DNA from 2 places in the Actinomadura sp. NPDC049753 genome. Region 2 is predicted to be linked to the other one. Evidence: riboswitches for the same ligand, from Rfam matches in the RefSeq annotation. Region 2 holds a riboswitch; the other holds the start of a gene.
The links. A riboswitch is a leader RNA that binds a small molecule or an ion and turns the genes downstream of it on or off. The one in region 2 is predicted to bind ZMP and ZTP.

Region 1 (11,763 bases), on a different contig from region 2:
CGGCGCGCTCCGCCGGAGCGCTTCGGCTCCTACTACGGCGTCCTGGCGTTCTGCGCCGGCATGTTCTCCTCCGCGGGCGACCTGGTGATCGGCCGCCTCTTCGACCTCGGTCCGGCGGGCGCGGCGTGGGCCCTGGCCGGCGTCGGCGCCTGCGCGCTCCTGGCGGCGGCGTGCACCGCGGCGGGCACCATGGCGGGCCCTGTGGCGGGCCCGGCCCGGGGCGAATAATCTTCGGGGAACGGGACGTCCGGGCGCGGTTCCCGCACGGGAGTTCGGCGTCCGCCGGGCAGTTCGGGAGGGACCACATGGACGCGGTCGACCAGGCGATCCTGCGGCGCCTGCAGCGGGACGGGCGGCAGACCAACCGCGAACTGGCGGAGGCGGTGGGGATCGCCCCGTCCACGGCCCTGGAGCGGACGCGGGCGCTGCGCTCGCGGGGCGTCATCACCGGGTTCCACGCGGCGGCCGACCTGGAGCGGCTGGGGCGCGGCGTGCAGGCGCTGATCTCGATCAGGATCCGGCCGCAGTCGCGCGAGGCGATCGAGTCCGCCCGCGACAGCATGGCCTCCATGCCCGAGACGATCGGGGTCTTCGTCGTGACCGGTAACGAGGACCTGCTCGTCCACGTGGCCGTGCCGAGCACCGCCTACCTCCGCGACTTCGTCCTCGACCGGCTGGCGCGCCGCAAGGAGTACGTGGACGTCCGCACCATCGTCGTGTACGACTACGTGCAGCCGGTCGAGCAGTCCGAACTTCCGTCGGCCCATCGACCTGAAGGGCGAACGTCCTACAGCTGACGCATGAAGTTCCCCGTCAGTGGCGAAGGAATGACGGCCCCAGTCGGCTGGAGCGAACGAATGACGGGTCAGAAGCCTGAGTTCCGCATGTTCGCCTAGCTTCGGCGGCATGGACCGATGGAACAACTCATCCGGTGTGCTGCTGGTACTCGCCGCCGGTGTGCTCTGGGGAACGGTCGGGCCGGCGCAGGTGCTGGCGGCGCCGTCCGCGGACCCGGTCGCGGTCGGCGGCGCCCGGATCCTGTCGGGCGGGCTCGTCCTCGCCGCCCTCGTGCTCGTGGCGGACCGCCGCGCGTTCCTGGCGCTGACCAGGCGCACCTGGCCGCCCCTCGCGGCGGCCTCGGCGGCGACCGGAGTCTTCCAGGCGTCGTTCTTCAGCGCGGTCGACCGGACCGGCGCGGCCGTCGCGACCGCCGTCGTGTTCGGGCTCGCGCCCGTCTCCACCGGCCTCTGCGAGCGGCTCGTCCTGGGCGCACGGCTCAGCCGCCGCTGGTGGGCCGGGACGGCCTGCGCGGTCGGCGGCGTGGCGCTGCTGATGATGCCGGGGGAGGCCGTCCACGCGGACCCGGCCGGGATCGCGCTGAGCCTGGCCGGCGGCACGTGCTTCGGCGTCTACACCGTGTCGGCCAAGGTGCTGGTGTCGGCCCGGGGCCTGACGGGCCACGGCGGCGGGATGCGCGGGGTGGGGATGGCCGGCGCGGTGTCGGTGACGCTGCTGGCCGGGGGAGCGGCCCTGCTTCCCTGGACGCTGCCGGAGCTGCCCGCCCTCGCCGCGCCGCGCTCGGCGGCCCTGGTGGCCTGGCTGGGGATCGCCGCCACCGCCGCCGCGTACATGTTCTTCGTCACCGGCCTCGGCCGGGTGGCGGCCGCGACCGCCGGGACGCTCAGCCTCGCCGAGCCGCTCGTCGCCGCCGGCCTGGCCGTGGCCGTCCTCGGCGAGCGGATGTCGGCGCCGGTCGCGGCGGGGTCGCTGCTACTGCTGGGCGGGCTGTTCCTGGTCTCGGTCCCCGGACGCGCGCCGCGCCGGCGCGGGCCCGCCCGGTATGATGGCGCCCACGCGACTGGCGCAGTCAAGGTGGAGACGACCACCGGGGAGCGAAAGTAGTCCGCACACCGCGCGCCTGGGTGTACGGGTCCCCTTCGCCGGGGCGCCCGAAGTCCCGGCGCGAGCAGCGCGGAGGCTCACGATGCACGAACCGGCCGTACCCCATCTGCAGGGCCAGGACCCCGAGATCGCCGCGCTGGTGGAGGCCGAGGCCCGCCGCCAGTACGAGAAGATCCGCCTGATCGCCTCGGAGAACTACGTCTCGGAGGCGGTGCTGGAGGCCGCCGGCACCGTCCTGACCAACAAGTACTCCGAGGGCTACGCGGGCAAGCGCTACTACGAGGGCCAGCAGAACGTCGACCCGATCGAACTGCTCGCCATCGAGCGGGCGAAGGGCGTGTTCGGCACCGAGCACGCCAACGTCCAGCCCTACTCGGGCTCGCCCGCCAACCTCGCCGTCTACATGGCGTTCCTGGAGCCCGGCGACCCGGTCATGGGCCTGTCGCTGCCGATGGGCGGCCACCTGACGCACGGCTGGTCGGTGTCGGCCACCGGCAAGTGGTTCCGGCCCGTCCGCTACGACGTGCGCGCCGACACCGGCCGGGTCGACATGGACCAGGTGCGCGACCTCGCCCTCAAGGAGCGGCCGAAGCTGATCTGGTGCGGCGGCACCGCGGTCCCGCGGACGATCGACTTCCCGGCGTTCGCCGAGATCGCCCGGGAGGCCGGGGCGGTCCTGGCCGCCGACATCGCGCACATCGCGGGCCTGGTCGCCGGCGGCGCGCACCCGTCCCCGGTCGGGTACGCCGACGTCGTCACCACCACCACGCACAAGACGCTGCGCGGCCCCCGCGGCGCCATGATCCTGTCGACGGCGGAGCACGCGAAGGCGGTCGACAAGGCCGTCTTCCCGGGCCTGCAGGGCGGGCCGCACAACCACACGACGGCCGCGATCGCCGTCGCGCTGAAGGAGGCGGCGCAGCCGGACTTCGCCGGGTACGCGCGGCAGGTGGTCGCGAACGCCAAGGTGCTGGCCGCCGCGCTGCTGGACCGCGGCTACGACCTGATCTCCGGCGGCACCGACAACCACCTCATCCTCATCGACCTGACCGGCAAGGGCGTCGCGGGCAAGCCCGCCGCGCAGGCCCTCGACCGCGCGGGCATCGAGCTGAACTACAACGCCGTCCCGTTCGACCCGCGCAAGCCCTTCGACCCGTCCGGGTTGCGGCTCGGCACCGCCGCGATCACCACCCGGGGGATCGGCGAGGAGCACATGCCGCGGCTCGCCGAATGGATCGACGAGGTGGTGCAGGCCGCCGCCAAGCAGGACGAGGCGGTCCTGGACCGGGTCGCCGGGCAGGTCCGCGAGCTGCTCGCGTCCTTCCCGATGCCCGGCTGGCGGTCCGCGCCCTGACGCTCAGCTCGGGCGCAGCAGTGTGATCATGCGCCAGGCCCCGGGGTCGGCGAGGGGCACCGCCTCCTCGCCGGCCCCGAAGTCGCCGTACTGCGCGACCGCCTCCAGCCCGCCGGCGAGGCGGATCGCGGCGTCCAGCTCGGTGGCGGTCCAGAAGCGGTAGGGCACGACGTCGCGCACGACCCGCGGTACCGCGCCCTCCCCGGTGATGGTCATCGTGACGCGGTCGTCGGCGATCTGGGTGACCGGGTCCAGCCGGTCGGACGGCTCGCCCCAGCGCACGCTCGCCCGGACGCCGTCCCGCTCGACCGTCCAGCCGGTGGTGACGCTCGGATCGTCGCCCAGCCGGTCGCGGGGATGCGACATCTCGACGACGTAGAGGCCGCCGGGGGACAGGTGCGCGGCGGCGCACCGCAGGTGCGCCACGAACGCGTCCAGCGTCATGAGGTGGGACGTGGAGTCCAGCATGGTCGCGACGAGGTCGAACCGGCGGCCCAGCGCGAACCGCGTCATGTCGCCCTCGACGACCTCCAGCCCGACGCCGGCGCGTTCGGCCTCGCGGGCCGCGTAGGCGCACATGCGCGGGTTCAGGTCGAGCGCCGTCGCCGCCAGCCCGCGGCGGGCGAGCTCGCGGGCGTGCTCCGCGGGCCCGGCGGCGAGCTCCAGCGCCGTGGCGGGGGCGAGGCCCTGCTCGGCGCACCAGCCGAGCAGGACGTCCACCTCGGCCGGCACGTCGCGGAACGAGCACGCCAGCTCGTAGGCCCAGGGGTCGTCATATACGCCGCTCACCCGCCCATCCTGCCAGCGCTCCCGGCTCGGCGGGACGGCCGTCCAGCCGCAGCCTGATCTCCACGATCGCGGCGTCCCCGGTGCGCCGCGTCCGCCCGCCGAGGGAGGTCAGCAGCCGCCGCATCCGGGCGTTCTCGCTCAGCGCGGTCGCCCGCACCTCCACCAGGCCGCGGTCCCGGGCCAGCGCGAGCAGCAGCCCGGCGAGGCCGCGGCCGAGCCCGCGGCCCTGCCAGGCGTCCTCGACCAGGAACGCGACCTCCGCCGCGCCCGGGTCGCGGACGAGGACCAGGTGCGCCAGCGCCAGCAGCGACCCGTCCGGGCCCTCGGCGACCAGCGTCAGGCCCCGGGAGGGATCGCAGAACCCCTCGAACGACCGGCGCGGCGGGTACGGCTTGGGGCTGAAGTAGCGCATCCGGCGGCTGTCCAGCGAGCAGCGCTCGTGCAGTGCCCGCACGGCGTCGGCGTCGCGGGGCTCGACCGGCCGGACGACCACCTGCGTCCCGTCGCGCAGCGCGATCCGCCGGGACGCCGACGGGCGCGGCGCCGCCGGGAGCGCGGCCCGCACCAGCGCGTCCGCCCGCGCCGCCTCCGTCGCGGTGAACGGCAGCCCGGCGCGCCGGAGCCGGACCGAGCGCCCGCGCACCGGGACGAGGAGGTCGCGGCGGTCGGGGTCCTCGTCGCCGGGGGCGTCCCAGCGGGCCTCGTCGGCGCGCAGCAGCTCGCCGAGGATCTCGGGCACCGCGTGCGGCTCGGCCCGGAGCCGGGCCGCCAGGGCGAGGGCGCGGGTCGGCTCGTCCTGGTGCGGGCGCCGCCGTCGTGGTCACGGCCTGCGGGTGGGGTTGACCGCGTCCTCCTCGGCCGGCGTGATCGGCGTGGGGCGCTCCTCGTCGCCCTCCCGCGCGGCCTGCCGCTCGTACTCGGTGACGCCGAGCCCGTCGCGGCTCTCCTCGGGCTCCTCGATCCTCAGCTCCTCGGGCGGGTCGTTCACATACTCCTCGGTCAGGGCGATCTGCTCGTCCTGGGTGTTGTCTCCCATGTCATCCATGTCCTCGCGGAAGTCGCGGGACTCACCGGGCTCGCGTGCCCTCATGACTCCTCCCGGTCCGGTTCGGGTTCGCTGATCGGACCGGTATCCCCGATGACCGGCGCCCTACTCCCGGTCGCGGACGGCGACGAGCCCGCCGACGACGCCCACGTACGCGGTCCCGTCCGGGCCGAGGGTGACGGGCGCCCAGCTGTTGTCGAACCACTTGCCCGTGCCGGTGAGCACCTTGTAGGCCGTCCGGCCCGTGTGGACGTCCACCGCGGTCAGGTACCAGGCGTCGATGAGGTCCCTGCGCGGCTCCTTCGTGTAGAGGTAGAGCAGCCCCGCGGGCACGGAGACCTTGGAGACGGTGGACGGGGAGCGCTCCGCGCTCGTCCAGACCGTCTCGCAGCCCGTCCCGTCCGGTTTCACGTCCACGCGGCTGACCCCGCCCACCGACGACCCGCCCGGCGGCAGGTCGAAGAAGTTGCGGTAGCCGTAGTTGTTCTCGACGAACAGGCTGCGGCCGTAGCCGATGAGCGAGTTGTCCGTCGCGCTCGCCCCGCTTCCGAACACCGGGACCTGGCAGACGAGCCCACCGTCGTCCGCGCGGCGGACGATCACGTGCATGCGGTCGTCGGCGTTGTCGGTGACGGCCACGTAGCCGTCGCCGAAGAACGTGGGGGTCGTCCCGGACCCCTGGTCGATCTGCCCGGGCTTGCGCCCGCTGCCCCGGTCGTACGGCTGCCGCCAGACGATCTCCGGGGTCCCGTCCACGCCGGCCCGCATCCGGTAGAGCGCGTGGTCGGACACGACCGAGACGCCGTTCTCCGCGGCCGCGAACGAGTTCTGGACGCCCTCGCCCGCCAGCCGCGTCATCCGGACGGCCCCGGACCCGGGATCCACCGTGCCGACGCGGCCGCCCCTCGTGATCCACCAGATCAGGCCGTTCCAGTCGGGCCCGACCGCGGTGACGGGGTCGCACTCCCCCTTCGGCCACGGGTTCGTCCAGGTGGCGCAGTCGTGGGGGAGGTGGCCGCCGAGGTCCCAGTCGTCGGTGACCGTGAAGCGCCAGTGGCCGTCCGGGCCCTTCTCGTGCGCGAAACGGCGCAGATGGAAGGAGGAGTCCGCCAGGACCGCGCGGTCCTGCGGGTCCAGGTAGTAGTACGCCCCGCCCGAGGTGTCGGTGAACACCGTGTCGAGGTTCAGCGAGAACACCGCCTGGACGGTGGACGGCCTGGGCGGCAGTTCGTAGGTCGCGAGATCCTTCAGCGTCCTCGGGTCGATCAGCCGCAGCGTGAGGTTCTGCCCGCGGGTGCACTGCGCGACGATCAGCCCCGTCCGGCGGGCGAACGTCACCGTCGAGCACAGCCCCGGCAGCCCGCCGCCCTTGGCCTCGGAGAGCACCTGCGGATCGCGGCCGAGCGGTCCCATGAACGGATAGGTGTCGGAGGCGTAACTGTCGGCGTGCATGGACGACGTCCCCACCGGCCCCTGGTGCGGGTTGGCCGGGACGGGCCGCCCCGCCAGAGGCGCCGGGGCGGCGGGCGCTCCGACGTAGGCCGGGACGAACCCCCTGCCGGGGCCGTCGGGGATCGGATCGGCCGCCGCCGGGACCGCCGTGCCCACGAGGACGGCGGACAGCAGGGCGGCGAGCAGGGGTCTGCGCATGGAGGGCTCCCTTGACCGGACATGGGCGGCCCCGGTCGCGCCCTCCGGACGGCCACCGCGTCGAAAAGGTGATCGTCCGGCGCGCCCCGATGGTTACGATCCGGGGCATGGGCGTACAAGCTGTGATCTTCGACTGGGGCGGCACGCTGACCCCCTGGCACGACCTCGAACTCGCCGACATCTGGCGCACCGTCTGCGCCGCCCACCTCCCCCCGGACGCCGTCGAGAAGACCGTCGCGGCCCTCGTCGCCGCCGAGGACGAACTGGGGCGCCGCGGCACCGAGGAGCACCGCAGCGCCACGCTCGCCGAGGCGTTCGCGATGGCCGGGGTGGAGCCGACCGAGGCCCTCCTGGACACCCACTTCGAGACGTGGACCCCGCACACCCACACCGACCCCGCCGTCCCCGGCCTGTTCACCGCCCTCCGCGAACGCGGCATCAGGATCGGCGTGCTGTCCAACACCATCTGGACCCGCGAGTGGCACGAGCGCGTCTTCGCCCGCGACGACGTCCTCGACATGCTCGACGGCGCCGTCTACTCCAGCGAGATCCCCTGGACGAAGCCGCACGCCGAGGCGTTCCGCGCCGCCATGGACGCCGTCGGCGCCACCGACCCGGGCTCCTGCGTCTTCGTCGGCGACCGCCCGTTCGACGACATCCACGGAGCCAAGGCGGCCGGCCTGCGGGCCGTCCAGATCCGGCACCAGACCACCCACGCCTTCGAGCGCCCGGGCCTCACACCGCCCGACGCCGTCATCCACGAGCTGGACGAACTGCTCCCGCACGTGGAGCGGTGGCACTCAGCCTGACGGCTTGGCGGCCACGATGAGGTCACGGGAGATGGCCTGGTCGACGCGATGGCGGAAGCCGCGGTAGGCGTCGGAGTCCCGGACCTCCAGGCCGCTGGCCGCGAGGATCTCGGCGAGCTGCTCGCGGCGGCCGACGAAGGTGTTCCAGGAGATGCCGAGGGCGCCGCCCGGACGCAGCAGCCGCGTCCACTCGGGCACGGCGGACGTCAGCAGCTCCACGGGGCTGCGCGACAGCTGCGGCCCGCCCCTGCGGCCGGGCTGCGCCCCCTTCGGCCGGCTGCCGTGCTGGACGCCGTAGGGGGCGTCGGTCACGATCAGGTCGAACGACGCCGGGCGGAAGAACCTGCCGGCGCCGAGCGAGTCGGCGTTCACGACGGTGATCTCCATCGTCTCGCCGCTCTTGTAGCGCTCCTTGGACGCGCCGAGCGTCACGTGCAGGCGGCGCCCGAGGACGGCCTTCTCGCGCCGCACGTTGGTGACCTCGGCCTGGTGCTTGACCCGGTTGTTCTTCAGCCAGGTCTTGATGAAGGCCGCGTAGGCGTCGAAGTCCTTGCCGTCGATGTCCATCCCGGCGGCGTCCAGCCCGTACATCACGGCCTGGTTGAGCGTCGTCCCCCGCCCGCACATCGGGTCGAAGACGCGGGGGCGCCCGGTTATCAGGTCCATGGGCGAGTCGGTCGCCATCGCCGTGACGTTCAGCAGCAGCTTCGTGAAGTACTCGTTCGTCTTGCCCGAGTACTTCTGGATGGTGAGCAGGTCGCTGCCGAACAGGTCGAGCGGCTGGAGCGCGACCGGGCGGAGCAGGTCGCCCTCGATCTGGAAGAGCGCGTAGAGCGACGAGAGGTTCGACAGGAGACGCACGTCCTGCTCCGTCAACCCGTCGGCGGAGAACGTCACATAGGGGACGCCGCCGATCGCGGTCTCCTCGATGTCGCGGACGCGCCCGCCGAGAGCCCGTTCGCTGAACACCGCCAGTTCCGCCTTGACCAGGTCGGCGGCGGCCTGGGCATAGACCCGGTTGTGCGAGGGGGAGACGAGAAGGCCGTACGCGGTCATTTGGTGGACCCTACTGGACCCCGGGCGCGAAGGCCGCCGTGACGGACGCGTCCGGCGGCCTCCGCGCGGCCCTCGGACGGGCGTTCCCGCCCGGTCAGGCCGCTCGCGCCGCGCGATCCGCGGGCGTCTCGCCGCTCTCGGCCGGAGGCTGCGGATCCGGATCGACCGGGGCGGCGGGCAGCGCCCGCGCCTCCTGGGCGGCGGGCAGCTCCGGCGCGTCCGGACCTTCCACCGGAGGAAGATCCGGAAGGTGCCGCGCGGCGGCGTTCAGCAGCTCCGCGACGCGGCTCTTGAGGCTGGCGAGATCGGCCCGCGCGACGTCCGCCTGCGCCTGCGCCCTGCGCGCCTGGCGCCGTGCGGCGTCGCGCTCGGCCGCCAGCCGCGTCAGCTGCTCGTGGTAGGCGGCCCGCAGCTCGTCGAGGGCGCTCGTCCTGGCCGTCTGCGGATTCGTGGTCACGTGGGCTCCCTCCCCCGAAGTCATCCCGCGATGGGACTAACGTCGCCGAACGGACCCTTCGTTCCCGTCGTGCCGAAGATCACTCACCCGGTTCGGGACGGGGGGACAGCGCCGCGGACGGCAGCCCGGGGAACGCCTCCGGCGGCGCGGCGGCACCCGACCTGGACCGCCAGCGCGCCGCCCACGCCGAGGCCCGCTGGGCGCTGTCGGCGGCGAAGGCGCGCAGGTCGGGGGAGGAGACGCCCGCGAGGCCGACGTAGGCCGGCACGAGGCCGCTCTCCAGCGCCGCCGCGAGCTGGGCGGCGGCACGGGCGGAGGTGACCTGGACGGGCAGCCTGTAGGCGGACGCCGCGGCGACCGGCGCGACCGACAGGACCGAGACCAGCTGGTCGCGCCGGGCGCGGTGCACGTTCCACAGGTCCTTCGCGGTCTGCCGGAGCGTTCCCCGCAGGCGGGCCCCGAGCACCCCGTACCCGTAGACGGCCGCGTGCTCGGCGGCCAGCGCGGCCTGCAGGGCCTCGGCGTCCGACCTCGACCGGACGGGCGGCGCACCGCCCTTGACGGTCATGGCGTGGCCTGCCTCGCAGGCGCCGATGCTGGCCAGCAGCTGCGCGAGCGCAGGACCGGCCTTGGCGGCGTCGGCCATGCGCCCCCGCGCGGCGCGGTCCTCCATGTCGCGCAGGGCCGCGAGGCCGGCGGCACCCGCGGGGACCGAGGCCGCGACGGGCGAGGGGACGGCGCCGCCCTCGCCCGCCCGGTTCCCCGAGCCCGGGACGTAGTGCCGCTTCAGGACGGCCAGATGCCTGCGGTGATGGGCGAGGACGGGGTCGAGCCGCGCGGCCTGGGAGGCGTTCGACGACCGCGCCGCCTCGTACGTGGCGATCAGGTTCTGCTCGGCGGCGATCGCGCCCACCAGCACCGGCACGTCCTCGGGCGCGGGGGCGGCCTGCGCCGCGCAGGACGCGATCCACGGCAGCACCGGCACCGCGCCGCCGCCCAGCAGCGCGGCGCGGCCCAGCAGCGCACGGCGTGACAGCGCCTGCGTCGAGCGTGACATCGCCTGCCCCGGCGGTGGTGCGGCCTCTGGCAAAGGGAGTCTCCTCACCCGGTTGCGGAGGTGGCGGCGGCCCGCTGCGGCGGCGGTCTCCGGACGCGCCCATCAGGCCAGCTCAAGCATTCCATATCCGCCGCGCCCGAGAGGCGCCGGAAAGACCGCTGCGGTCTCCGGCTGTCGATAGTCTTGAGGTGTCGGCGGACGAGCGGCGGCCCCGCCGTCGCCAGGCGTACGACAGACCGCAGGCGCACAACAGGAGGAGGACCCCATGAGCGTCGAGTCCCGTGGCGGCCGCGCTCAGGGGAGGCGCGGCCGGCAGGAGGAGGCGGCCCCGCCGCGCGACGCCGCCCGGCCGAGCCGCGACGCGGCCGCGGCCGCCCTCAACGAGCTTCTGGCGCCCGCGATCGCCGAGGCGGGTTACGACCTGGAGGAGGTCGACGTGCGGCCCGCCGGCCGCCGCCGGCTCGTCCGGGTCGTCGTCGACGCCGACGGCGGGATCGGCCTCGACGACATCGCCCGCCTGAGCGAGACGACCTCCGAGCTGCTCGACGGGTCCGACGTCATGGGCTCCTCGCCCTACGTGCTGGAGGTGACCTCGCCGGGCGTCGACCGCCCCCTCACCGAACCGCGGCACTGGCGCCGCGCCGTCGGCCGGCTGGTCGTCGCCCCCCTGACCGAGGGAGGCCAGATCGAGGGCCGCGTGGTGGCGGCCGACGACGAGGCCGTGGAGATCGACGTCGTCCAGAAGCGCCGGGGCAAGGGAGCCGGCGGCGGGAAGGCCGCCGGAGGGGCCGGGAAGCCGTCCTCCTCGAAGGGGAAGACCGCCGGGCCGGAGACCGTGCGGCGCCGGTTCGGCCTCGGCGAGCTGGGGCGCGGCCGTGTGCAGGTGGAGTTCGCGCCTTCGTCGCCGGCCGAGGAATCGCGTTCTCCGGCGGAGCCGGACTAGAGGGGGGAACCTCGTGGACATCGACATGACCGCCCTTCGGGGCCTGGAGAGCGAGAAGGACATCTCGCTCGACGTGGCCGTCAAGGCCATCGAAGACGCCCTTTTGATCGCCTACCACCGGACGGAGGGCGCGGCGCCGAAGGCGCGCGTCGAGCTGGACCGGCAGAGCGGTCACGTGACCGTGTGGGCGACCGAGACCGACGACGAGGGCAACGCCGTCGGCGAGTACGACGACACCCCGACGGGGTTCGGCCGCATCGCCGCGACCACCGCCAAGCAGGTGATCCTCCAGCGCCTGCGCGACGCCGAGGACGAGTTGACCTTCGGCGAGTACGCGGGCCGCGAGGGCGACATCGTCAGCGGCATCATCCAGCAGGGCAAGGACCCGCGCAGCGTGCTGGTCGACCTCGGCAAGATCGAGGCGGTCCTGCCGCCGCAGGAGCAGGTGCCCGGCGAGCGCTACGAGCACGGCGAGCGGCTGCGCGCCTACGTGGTGCAGGTCCGCAAGGGCCACCGCGGCCCGTCGGTGCAGCTGTCGCGCACCCACCCGAACCTCGTCCGCAAGCTGTTCGCGCTGGAGGTCCCGGAGATCGCCGACGGCACCGTGGAGATCGCGGCGATCGCCCGGGAGGCCGGCCACCGCACCAAGATCGCGGTTCGCTCGCGCAAGTCCGGGGTGAACGCCAAGGGGGCGTGCATCG
Region 2 (11,763 bases):
GGGCGAAAGTGGTGGCCGTGGGGGCGGACCGCCCCGATATCGGCGGAACCGAGCGCGCCGAACGGGCGGGATTGCCGACTTTCACCCTCTGCATACCGGATTTCCCGTCCCGGGACGACTGGGACGCGGCGCTCGCCGAGACGGTCGCCGAGCACGAGCCCGACCTCGTGGTGTCCGCCGGCTTCATGAAGATCCTCGGCCCGCGGTTCCTGGCGCGCTTCGGCGGCCGGACGGTCAACACCCACCCCGCGCTGCTGCCGTCCTTCCCCGGCGCGCACGCCGTACGGGACGCCCTGGCGTACGGGGTGAAGGTCACGGGCTGTACGGTTCACTTCGTCGACGAAGGCGTGGACACCGGACCCGTCATCGCCCAGGAGACCGTCCCCGTGGGCTGGCATGACGACGAAGACTCCCTGCACGAGCGGATCAAGCAGGTGGAGCGCCGGCTCCTGGTCGACGTCGTCGGACGGCTGGCCCGCGACGGGTGGACCGTGCGCGGCCGACGGGTCTCGATGAAGTGCCGGACCTGCGCGGACTCGCCCGGCGGCGAGGCCTCCGCCACCGGTCCGTCTGACAGCGGTTCGTCCGACAGGGGTTCGTCCGATCAAGAGGGGAGCTCGACCGGTGAGTCGGGTGGCGATTAAGCGCGCGCTGATCAGCGTGTACGACAAGTCCGGGCTGGAGGATCTGGCCCGCGGCCTGCACGAGGCGGGAGTGGAGATCGTCTCGACCGGGTCGACGGCGGGCCGGATCTCCGCCGCCGGCGTCCCGGTGATGAGGGTGGAGAAGCTCACCGGGTTCCCCGAGTGCCTGGACGGACGGGTCAAGACCCTGCACCCGAAGGTGCACGCGGGCCTGCTCGCCGACCGGCGCAAGGAGGACCACCTCCAGCAGCTCGACGACCTGGCCGTCGAGCCGTTCGACCTCGTGGTCGCGAACCTGTACCCGTTCGCCGACACGGTGGACTCGGGCGCGACGCCGGACGAGTGCGTCGAGCAGATCGACATCGGCGGGCCCACGATGGTCCGCGCCGCCGCGAAGAACCACGCGAGCGTCTCCGTCGTGGTGGACCCGTCCGCCTACGGGACGGTCCTGGACGCCGTGAACGCCGGCGGTTTCACCCTGGAGGAGCGCCGCCGCCTGGCCGCGCGGGCGTTCGCGCACACCGCGTCCTACGACGTGGCCGTCGCCTCCTGGTTCGCCGGCGACTACGCGCCCGACGAGACCGCCGCCGAGACGCGGTGGCCCGACTTCCTCGGCGCCACCTGGGAGCGCTCGAACACCCTGCGGTACGGCGAGAACCCGCACCAGCGGGCCGCCCTGTACCGCTCGCCGGGCGAGAGCGGCCTGGCCGGGGCCGAGCAGCTCTACGGCAAGGAGATGTCCTACAACAACTACGTCGACACCGACGCCGCGCGCCGCGCCGCCTACGACTTCACCGAGCCGTGCGTCGCGATCATCAAGCACGCCAACCCGTGCGGCATCGCGGTCGGCGCGGACATCGCCGAGGCGCACCGCAGGGCGCACGCCTGCGACCCGGTGTCGGCGTACGGCGGTGTGATCGCGGCGAACCGGCCGGTCACCGCCGAGATGGCCCGCCAGGTCACCGAGAGCTTCGCCGAGGTGCTGGTCGCCCCGTCCTTCGAGGACGAGGCCGTGACCGTCCTGAAGGACCGCTTCAAGAACATCCGCCTGCTGGTCTGCCCGGACGCCCCGGCGGGCGGCGTCGAGTACCGGCGCGTCGACGGCGGCGTGCTGCTGCAGGACGTGGACCGCGTGGACGCCGGCGGCGACGACCCGTCCTCCTGGGAGCTCAAGACCGGCGCCGCCGCGGACGAGGCGACGCTGCGCGACCTGGCGTTCGCGTGGCGGGCGATCCGCTCGGTGAAGTCGAACGCGATCCTGCTGGCCGCGGACGGCGCCACCGTCGGCGTCGGCATGGGCCAGGTCAACCGGGTCGACTCCGCCAAGCTCGCCGTCGCGCGGGCCGGGCGGGAGCGGGCCGCGGCGTCGGTGGGCGCGTCCGACGCGTTCTTCCCGTTCCCGGACGGCCTGGAGGTGCTGGCCGAGGCGGGCGTCCGCGCGATCGTCGAGCCCGGCGGGTCCGTCAACGACGACAAGGTGATCGCCGCGGCGGAGAAGGCCGGCATCACCCTCTACTTCACCGGCGTCCGGCACTTCTTCCACTGAGGGTTCGCGAGCACTGAGGGTTCGGAAGCACTGAGGGTTCGCGAGGCACGCCGTCCTGCCAGGCGCGCCGGCGGGGAACGTCCCGCCGGCGCGCCTGGACGCTTCTCGGCCCGCGCCACCGCGGAAATCACGTCCGCGCTTCCCAGCGGCGGGTCAGTCGCGTTCCTGGCGCGGGCCATCGGGCGCACCTCGGGGCAGAAGAAAGGATCAGCTCCCGGTCAAGAACGCGTCGACCGGCGGATCGAGCCCCGATCGCTCCTCTAGCGTGAGCCCTGACGAGGGGCGTCTCCCGTGCGGCGGGAGTCACGGCGGGGAGGGGCCATGAGCTTTCAGGTGCTCCCGCTGGCCATCACGATGATGGCGGGGCCCCAGATCATGTCGGCGATCATCCTGGTGACGACCCCGAGGCCCGTGCGGGTCTCCCTGGCGTTCCTGGCGGGCGTGGCGATCTCGGCGAGCGCGGGGGTCGCCGCCGCGTGGGGCATCTTCGCGCTGGTGGGCAACAGCGTGGAGATCGGCAAGCCGTCCGACGACAGCTCGGTCGGCAAGATCGTCCAGTACGTGCTGATCGCGCTGCTGCTGGTCGCCATCATGCGCAACTACGTGAAGCGGGCCACGATCGAACCGCCCAAGTGGCTCGGCTCGCTGATGAACGCCGGGCCGGGCCGGGCGTTCAGGACCGGGCTGCTGCTGATCATTCTGATGCCCTCCGACATCATCGTGATGCTCACGGTGGGGGCCAACCTGGAGCAGCACCACGAGGGCGTGGCGCCGGCCGCCGCCTTCGTCGGGGCCACCCTCCTGGTCGCGGCGCTGCCGCTGCTCGCCGTGCTGCTGTTCCACCGGCGCGCCGAACGCGCCATGCCCCGCGCGCGGGAGTGGATGACGGACAACAGCTGGATGGTCAACATCATCTGCTGCCTGATCTTCATCGCGATCATCCACTGACGGCGGCCCGCGCGGCCCGCGCGGCCCGCCCTCGCGCGACCCGTTCTCCGCCACGGGTCCACACACGGCCGCCGGGCGGGTAGCCTCAGGCTGCCGCGCCCCCCTGTGACCCTCCCTTGACCTCGGCGCGGGCGTTCCGTGGTGGAGGCAGGATGAATCTGCTGATGTCCCTCATGCTCGGCGTCGTCTACCAGGCCGACTTGCTGCTGATGGAGTCCCGGCAGGTGATCGGGCTGGTCGCCGCGTTCCTGGCCGCGGTGCTCGCCGCCCAGCTCGGCTGGCACGGCACCGACCGCCTCATCGGCTGGCGCCAGCGCTCCGAGGACTGAGCGCCCCGCCGACCGGCCGTCAGCGCAGCCTCGCGCGCAGTGCGCGCTCGGCGGCGGGCCAGTCGTCGTCCGTCATCGCGTAGACGGCGGTGTCGCGGATCGAGCCGTCCGCGCGGATCCGGTGCTTCCGGTGGACGCCCTCGAACGCCGCCCCGAGCCGCTCGATCGCCGCGCGCGACCGCTCGTTGCGGACGTGCGTGTGCCAGCCGACCCGGATCGCCCCCAGGTCGCCGAACGCGCGCCCCATGAGCAGCAGCTTCGCCTCGGTGTTGAGGCCCGTCCGGTGCCACCGCGCCCCGATCCACGTGTGGCCGATGCACAGGCCGCGGTCGGTCGGTGAGATCTCGTAGTACGACGTCGTCCCGGCGACCTCCCCGGTCACCGCGTCGATCTGGACCCAGGGCAGGCGCATCCCGCGCTCGCAGGCCGCCAGTGCCTGGTCGACCTGCGCGCGCATGTCCGCGACGCTCTCCGGCCGGCGCTGGCTCATCCACGTCCACAGGTCCGGGTCCTTGGACGCCTCGAACAGCCCCGCGGCGTGCTCGGCGGACAGCGGCTCCAGCCGCACGTATCGCCCGGTCAGGACGGGCCGCTCGAACCATTCCTCGTTCATGCGGAGCACGCTAGGACCTCGGGGGCGGCCTCAGGCAGAGCCACTCGGCGCCCTTTTCCGCAAGCCACTCGCGGGCCCCCTCCACGAAGCGCGGGGGCCGCCGCCTCCAGGCGGCCGGTTAGCATGGGGCCTACGCGACTGGCGCGGTCAAGGTGGATCACCACCGGGGAGCGAACGACAGTCCGGACACCGCGCGCCTGGGTGGACGGGACCCTTCCGGCCGGGCTGTGCGCCCGGGGCCCGGTCCCGCCGAGATCCACGCGGAGGAACGCATGACGGCACAGATTCTGGACGGCAAGGCCACGGCCGCCGAGATCCGCTCGAACCTCAAGGTCCGCGTCGAGGCGCTGCGCGACCGCGGCGTCTCCGTCGGGCTCGGCACCGTCCTGGTCGGCGACGACCCCGGCAGCCACTCGTACGTGAACATGAAGCACCGCGACTGCGCCGAGGTCGGCATCGAGAGCATCCGCCGCGACCTGCCCGCCACCGCCTCGCAGGACGAGGTGGAGCGCGCCGTCGCCGAGCTGAACGCCGACCCCGCCTGCACCGGCTACATCGTCCAGCTGCCGCTGCCGAAGGGCCTGGACGAGCAGCGCGTGCTGGAGCGCATCGACCCGGCCAAGGACGCCGACGGCCTGCACCCGGTCAACCTCGGCCGGCTCGTCCTGATGCAGCCGGGCCCGCTGCCGTGCACGCCGAAGGGCATCGTCGAGCTGCTGCGCCGCTTCGACGTCACGCTGAAGGGGGCCGAGGTCACCGTCGTCGGCCGCGGCATCACCGTCGGCCGCTCCCTCGGCCTGCTGCTGACCCGCCGCACTGAGAACGCGACCGTCACCCTCTGCCACACCGCCACCCGCGACCTCGCCGAGCACACCCGCAAGGCCGACATCGTCGTGGCCGCGGCCGGGGTGCCCGGCCTCATCACCGCCGACATGGTCAAGCCCGGCGCCGCCGTCCTCGACGTGGGCGTGTCCCGCGTGGACGGCAAGCTCGCCGGGGACGTCGCCGCCGACGTCCGCGACGTCGCCGGCTGGGTCGCGCCCAACCCCGGCGGCGTCGGCCCGATGACCCGCGCCATGCTCCTCGCGAACGTCGTCGAGGCCGCCGAGCAGGCCGTCGAGCAAGCCGTCTGACCGGACAGGCCTGGCCGAGCCGGCCGGGCACCGTCCGCCGATACGCGCGCTGCGGGGGCCGCCACCAGCACCGAGGTGGCGGCCCCCGCCGGCGTGTCCCTGGGCCGCCCCGTCACCTACGCGGCCGCATCGGGGGCTGAGCGATCGCCCTCCGGTTGCGCTGCCGGGAGAGGGCGACCGCGGGTCTCACATCAGCTGGCCCTCCGTCCCGCGGCCGTGCTGTGCGCCGGACGGCCCGGGCCGTGGGCGTGACCGGTGGCGCCCGGCCGGCGCGTCTCGGTGGTGCCGCGCACCCCGGGGACGCGCCCGTCCATCGGCGGACGGCCCTGCTGGGGCACGTGCACCGGCGGCAGCGGGCGGACGAGGCCCATCGCGATGACCTCGTTGGCGAGCCGAGTGCGCCGGTTGGCGCCTTCGGGGATCCGGAACTTCTGGTAGAGGCGCAGCAGGTGCTGCTTGACCGCGGCCTCCGTGACGACCAGCTCGCCGGCGATGTCGCGCGCCGTGGCCGGGGCCACGAACGCCTCGTCGGACAGCGCGGGCCGGCACAGCGAGGTCAGCACGTCGACCTCCCGGCGGGTGAGCTCGGGCGCGACGGCGCGCCGCAGTTCGACGTCCGGGTCGACCTCCTCACGGGGGATGCCCCCCAACCGGCAGCGCGCCGTGCCGAAGCTCACGACGTCACCGTCCTCCAGCACACGGCGGGCGATCGGCCGGCCGTTGACGCGCGTCCCGTTGCGGGACAGGCCCATGTCCACCACGTAGACGTACGGGCCACGTCGGACGATCTCTGCGTGCAAACGGGACACAGACGGGTCGTCGAGGCGGATGTCCACTCCTCTCCCTCTCCCGACCGTCGTCACGTCGGGGCGCAGCGGCACCACCAGCCCGCTGTCCTCGATCCGCATGAACGGCCCCTCCACGGCAGTCCTCCCAGCTAGTTAGCGACCCCTGTCTGCCGGGTTACCCGGGTGCCATGCCGTCACACCCTCCTACTGGCGAGTAGGACCGATGGCGCAGGGGATTCCGGGCTCTCGGCCATCACCTTGAGCACATAGGTCCCATCCGCATTTCGGCGGCGGGCGACAAACCGGACTCTTCCCCCGCCGCCTCGCTTGCGTCTCCGCCCCGACTCATTCGCGTCCCCCCGCGGACCGCTCCCGCCGGAGGGTGCGCGATGTCGTGCCGGCGCTCGATTGCCTATACCGTGAGGGCCATGAGCACCCAGGTGCACCGGCGCAGGCGCAAGGCGCCGCGTCGGAGGAGCGCCGCCCCGCACTGGCTCGCGCGGCTGCCGTACCTCCTCGTGCTCAGCGGCGTCGGCGCGGGGCTCACGCTGTGCGCCTTCAACTACTTCCGCAAGGGCTCGGGCCTGATGGCCGCCGCGCTGCTCATCGGCGCGCTGGCCCGGCTGCTGCTACCCGAGTCGCAGCTCGGCCCGCTCGCCGTCCGGAGCCGGTCGGTCGACTGCTGGACGCTCGTGATCCTCGGCGAGATGGTCGCGTTCGTGTCGCTGAGCGTCCCGCCGATGAACAAGACCGGGCTCGTCCTCGCCGGCGCGTTCGGCGTGCTGATCGCGTTCACGATGCTGGTGCGCGGGGTGCGGCTGATCCTCGCCGGGCGCTCCTCCCGGACGGCGCAGGAGCCGCCCGGCTAGCGCGTCGCCGCAGGTCAGGCCGGAGGCGGCGGGTCCCAGGGCAAGGCCAGGTCTAGACCTCATGACCGCCTCGGCTAGCCTTGCCAGTTGAGCCTTACAAGGACTGCTGGCCAGGTGTAGGAAAGGGACAGCAACAGCATGCCCAAGATCAAAGTAGCGGGCCCGGTCGTCGAACTCGACGGCGACGAAATGACGCGGATCATCTGGAAATTCATCAAGGACCAGTTGATCCTGCCCTACCTCGATGTGGACCTGAAGTACTACGACCTGGGGATCGAGCACCGTGACGCCACGGACGACCAGGTCACCGTCGACGCCGCCAAGGCCATCCTGGAGCACGGCGTCGGTGTGAAGTGCGCGACCATCACCCCCGACGAGGCGCGCGTCGAGGAGTTCGGCCTGAAGAAGATGTGGCGGTCCCCGAACGGGACGATCCGCAACATCCTGGGCGGCGTGATCTTCCGTGAGCCGATCGTTGTCTCCAACATCCCGCGCCTGGTCCCCGGCTGGACGAAGCCGATCATCATCGGCCGCCACGCCCACGGCGACCAGTACAAGGCCACCGACTTCGTCGTGCCGGGCCCGGGCAAGGTGACGATCACCTACACCCCCGAGAACGGCGACGAGCCCATGGAGTTCGAGGTCGCCTCGTTCCCCGGCGGCGGCGTGGCCATGGGCATGTACAACTACGACGACTCGATCCGCGACTTCGCCCGGACGAGCATGCGGTACGCGCTGAGCCGCGAGATGCCGCTGTACATGTCGACGAAGAACACGATCCTCAAGGCCTACGACGGCCGGTTCAAGGACCTCTTCCAGGAGATCTACGAGACCGAGTTCAAGGCCGAGTTCGAGGCCAAGGGCCTCACCTACGAGCACCGCCTGATCGACGACATGGTCGCGGCGGCGCTCAAGTGGGAGGGCGGGTTCGTCTGGGCCGCCAAGAACTACGACGGCGACGTCCAGTCCGACACCCTCGCGCAGGGCTTCGGCTCCCTCGGCCTGATGACCTCCGTCCTCATGACCCCCGACGGCAGGACCGTCGAGGCGGAGGCCGCGCACGGCACGGTGACCCGGCACTACCGGCAGCACCAGCAGGGCAAGCCGACGTCGACCAACCCGATCGCGTCGATCTTCGCCTGGACGCGCGGGCTGGAGCACCGCGGCAAGCTCGACGGCCAGCCCGAGGTCATCGACTTCGCCCGCAAGCTGGAGCAGGTCTGCATCGAGACCGTCGAGAGCGGCCAGATGACCAAGGACCTGGCCCTGCTCGTCGGCGGGGAGACCCCGTGGCTGACCACGCAGGGCTTCCTGGAGGCGCTCGACACCAACCTCCAGAAGAAGATCGGCGGCTAGCGCGTCGCCGGTCGCTCCCCGCGCACGCGTGGGTGAAGGCCGTTCCGGATCCGTCCGGGACGGCCTTCCGCCTGTTCGGGACGGGGGGCATGCCGGGAAGCGCACCTGCGCGGTGGCGGGCGGGACGTGCGCGATAGCCTGGCACCGCAACTATCTCGACGGCGAGAGAACCCGCGCGACGGAGTGCGGGCGGGCGGCCTCTCGGGCGGTCGGGTTTCCCAAGGATGGCCGCCTGAGCCCCGTCAGGTCACAGCAGGAGAAGGACGCATGACTCGCACCCCAGTCACCGTTACCGTTACCGGCGCCGCGGGCCAGATCGGCTACGCGCTGCTGTTCCGCATCGCGTCCGGGCACCTGCTCGGCGCGGACGTGCCCGTACGCCTGCGCCTGCTGGAGATCCCGCAGGCGGTGAAGGCCGCGGAGGGCACCGCGATGGAACTGGACGACTGCGCGTTCCCGCTGCTGTCCGGCATCGACATCTTCGACGACGCCCGGCGGGCGTTCGAGGGGACGAACGTGGCGCTGCTGGTCGGCGCCCGCCCGCGCACGAAGGGCATGGAGCGCGGCGACCTGCTGGAGGCCAACGGCGGCATCTTCAAGCCGCAGGGCGAGGCGATCAACGCCGGCGCCGCCGACGACGTCAAGGTCCTGGTGGTCGGCAACCCGGCGAACACCAACGCGCTGATCGCGCAGCAGCACGCGCCGGACGTCCCGGCCGCGCGGTTCACCGCGATGACGCGCCTGGACCACAACCGCGCCCTCGCGCAGCTGTCGAAGAAGACGGGCGCCTCGGTCTCCGACATCCGCAGGATGACGATCTGGGGCAACCACTCCGCCACGCAGTACCCGGACCTGTTCCACGCCGAGATCGCCGGCAGGAACGCCGCCGAGACCGTGAACGACCAGGACTGGCTGGAGAACGACTTCATCCCGACCGTCGCCAAGCGCGGCGCCGCGATCATCGAGGCGCGGGGCGCGTCGTCGGCGGCGTCGGCCGCGTCCGCCGCGATCGACCACGTGCACACCTGGGTGAACGGCACCGCCGACGGCGACTGGACGTCCATGGCGGTCGTGTCGGACGGCTCCTACGGCGTCCCCGAGGGCCTGATCTCCTCCTTCCCGGTCACCACCGCGGACGGCGAGTGGGAGATCGTCCAGGGCCTGGAGATCGACGACTTCTCCCGCGCCCGGATCGACGCGTCCGTCGCGGAGCTGTCGGAGGAGCGCGAGGCGGTCCGCAAGCTCGGCCTCATCTGACCCGAGCGCGGCATCTGACCTGAACGCGACGAGCCCCGGACCCCCGCGGTCCGGGGCTCGTCACATGCGCCCGGCCCAAGCCGGACTGCGGGGGTAGGCCCCGACCGCGTCGGCCCGGCGCGCGGACTCCCGCGGGACGCCGTCACCGGGAACGCGCGCCGGGAGGCAGGAACCCGTTCATCTGCGCTTGGGCGGGCTGCCGAGGGCCGTCGAGAAGAGGAGGACGAGAGCCGCGGTCAACGCCACCTGGATCTCCCCGGTCGTGGGCAAGTCCGTCTTGGGGCCACCGATCGGAGCGATGCGCCCCCGCGGGTCGAGGACGACGGGGATGGTGTCGCCCTGTTCGTGGCCTTCGCAGTTCGACGCGTACTCGCGGGGGATCGGGGTGCCGTCGGTGCGGCGGAGGGTGCAGTGGTGCTGCGTCCTGCCCTTGCGGTCGTGCGTCGTCCAGGTCTCCGCCACGACCGCGTCGGCGTCGGTGCCGGCCAGCGTCATCGTGATGTCGCGCGCGGCGATGACGCCGACGCCGTAGAGGACGAGCAAGGCCAGGGCGCCGAGGGACAGCGGCACGTTCTTGAAACGCAGCGGTCGCCGCGTGTCGTACAGAAGCCCCAGCGCGACCACCGAGCAGATGAAGCCCGCGATGGTGAGGAGAACCGCGGCGAGCTCGCTCCACCACACGTAGGCGGCGGAGGCCGCCGCCAGGCCGAGGGCGCAGACGGCGAGGGTTCGGATTCCGCGCCACAGAGCGGGGAGCGCGGCCATGCGTCCTCCACGGATAGGTCCGACCACGCACGGTACCGGTCGCAAAATATCCGGAGACGTCGGTATCGGTCGCTAGGGTGTGATCGCTCGGAAAGTGATCGGGGGAGGCGGGGCGGTGGCCGAACAGGCGTTCCAGGTGGACCTGCGGGGCGTGGTGGATCTGCTGAGCCGCCACCTCTACGCGAGTCCGCGTGTCTACCTGCGGGAACTGCTGCAGAACGCGGTGGACGCGATCACCGCGCGCGGCGCCGGCGGGCGCGTCGAGATCGAGACGGGCGGCGGCGTGCTGCGCGTCCACGACGACGGCGTCGGCCTGACCGAGGACGAGGTGCACACGCTGCTGGCGACGATCGGGCGGTCGTCCAAGCGGGACGAACTGGGCTTCGCGCGGCACGACTTCCTCGGCCAGTTCGGGATCGGGCTGCTGTCGGCGTTCCTCGTCGCGGACGAGATCGAGGTCGTGACGCGGTCCGCGCGCGGCGGCGGCGCCGTCCGGTGGACGGGACGGTCCGAGGGCAGCTACCGGGTCGAGCCGGGCGAGCGCGACGAGCCGGGCACGACGGTGACGCTGCGGGCGCGGCCGGGCTCGGCGGAGCTGCTCAGCCCCCCGGTCGTCGCCGAGCTGGCCGCCACCTACGGGTCGCTCCTCCCGGTCGAGCTGGTCGTGGACGGCGTGGCCGTCACCGGCGACGGGCCGCCGTGGCGGGCGTCCTACCGCGATCCCGCCGACCGCAGGCGGGCGCTGGAGCGGTACTGCGAGGAGGTCTGCGGGTTCACCCCGTTCGACGTCGTGGACCTCGACGTGCCGGAGGCCGGGCTGACGGGCGTCGCGTTCGTCCTGCCCGAGCCGGTGTCGCCGTCCGCGCGCGCCGCGCACCGCGTCTACCTGAAGCGGATGCTGCTGGCCGAGAGCGTCGAGGGCCTGCTTCCCGACTGGGCGTTCTTCGCGCGCTGCGTCGTGGACGCGGGGGAGCTGCGGCCGACCGCGAGCCGCGAGGCCCTCTACGAGGACGAGCTGCTCGAATCGACGCGGCACGGCCTCGGGGAGGTGCTGCGGCAGTGGCTGGTGAAGCTCGCCGAGACCGACCCGGCGCGGCTGCGGGCCTTCCTGCGGCTGCACCAGCTCGGCGTCAAGGCGATGGCCCTGCACGACGACGACATGCTGCGGATCGTCGACCGGTGGCTGGAGTACGAGACGTCCTCCGGGCCGATGACCCTGCACGAGTTCCGCCGCCGCCATCCGGGCGGCCGGTTCACCGCGGACGTGGACGAGTTCCGGCGGCTCGCGGCGGTCGCGGGCGCCCAGGGCGTGGGCCTGGTCAACGGCGGCTACGTCCACGACACCGAGATCATCGAGCGGCTGCCGGACCTCGACCCGGACATCCGGCTCACGCGGCTGGACGCGGCCGAGCTGACCACCACGTTCGGCGTCCTCGACCCGGCGGCGGAGCTGGCGCTGCGGCCGTTCCTCGCGGCGGCGCAGCGGGCGGTGGAGCGGCTCGGCTGCGAGGTCGT

Region 1: it holds a riboswitch for ZMP and ZTP, as region 2 does, so the genes downstream of both, glyA (serine hydroxymethyltransferase) here and AB0K37_RS33060 (bifunctional methylenetetrahydrofolate dehydrogenase/methenyltetrahydrofolate cyclohydrolase) in region 2, are expected to answer to the same signal.

What each region holds. Positions count from the first base shown of each region.
Region 1 is NZ_JBFARL010000165.1:1,181-12,943, reverse strand. It holds gene AB0K37_RS31385 (MFS transporter) at 1-228, shown strand, start outside; gene AB0K37_RS31380 (Lrp/AsnC family transcriptional regulator) at 306-797, shown strand; partial or broken gene AB0K37_RS31375 (EamA family transporter) at 907-1,740, shown strand; ZMP/ZTP riboswitch at 1,845-1,931, shown strand; gene glyA (serine hydroxymethyltransferase) at 1,985-3,256, shown strand; gene AB0K37_RS31365 (class I SAM-dependent methyltransferase) at 3,260-4,045, opposite strand; gene AB0K37_RS31360 (GNAT family N-acetyltransferase) at 4,029-4,784, opposite strand; gene AB0K37_RS31355 (hypothetical protein) at 4,866-5,135, opposite strand; gene AB0K37_RS31350 (hypothetical protein) at 5,196-6,740, opposite strand; gene AB0K37_RS31345 (HAD family hydrolase) at 6,848-7,549, shown strand; gene AB0K37_RS31340 (SAM-dependent methyltransferase) at 7,541-8,605, opposite strand; gene AB0K37_RS31335 (hypothetical protein) at 8,700-9,062, opposite strand; gene AB0K37_RS31330 (DUF4439 domain-containing protein) at 9,142-10,119, opposite strand; gene rimP (ribosome maturation factor RimP) at 10,385-11,062, shown strand; gene nusA (transcription termination factor NusA) at 11,088-11,763, shown strand, end outside.
Region 2 is NZ_JBFARL010000186.1:1,283-13,045, reverse strand. It holds gene purN (phosphoribosylglycinamide formyltransferase) at 1-644, shown strand, start outside; gene purH (bifunctional phosphoribosylaminoimidazolecarboxamide formyltransferase/IMP cyclohydrolase) at 625-2,190, shown strand; gene AB0K37_RS33075 (GAP family protein) at 2,512-3,138, shown strand; gene AB0K37_RS33070 (hypothetical protein) at 3,291-3,467, shown strand; gene AB0K37_RS33065 (GNAT family protein) at 3,487-4,080, opposite strand; ZMP/ZTP riboswitch at 4,205-4,290, shown strand; gene AB0K37_RS33060 (bifunctional methylenetetrahydrofolate dehydrogenase/methenyltetrahydrofolate cyclohydrolase) at 4,353-5,213, shown strand; gene AB0K37_RS33055 (FHA domain-containing protein) at 5,405-6,136, opposite strand; gene AB0K37_RS33050 (DUF3017 domain-containing protein) at 6,430-6,870, shown strand; gene AB0K37_RS33045 (NADP-dependent isocitrate dehydrogenase) at 7,009-8,226, shown strand; gene AB0K37_RS33040 (malate dehydrogenase) at 8,494-9,483, shown strand; gene AB0K37_RS33035 (hypothetical protein) at 9,661-10,248, opposite strand; gene AB0K37_RS33030 (HSP90 family protein) at 10,364-11,763, shown strand, end outside.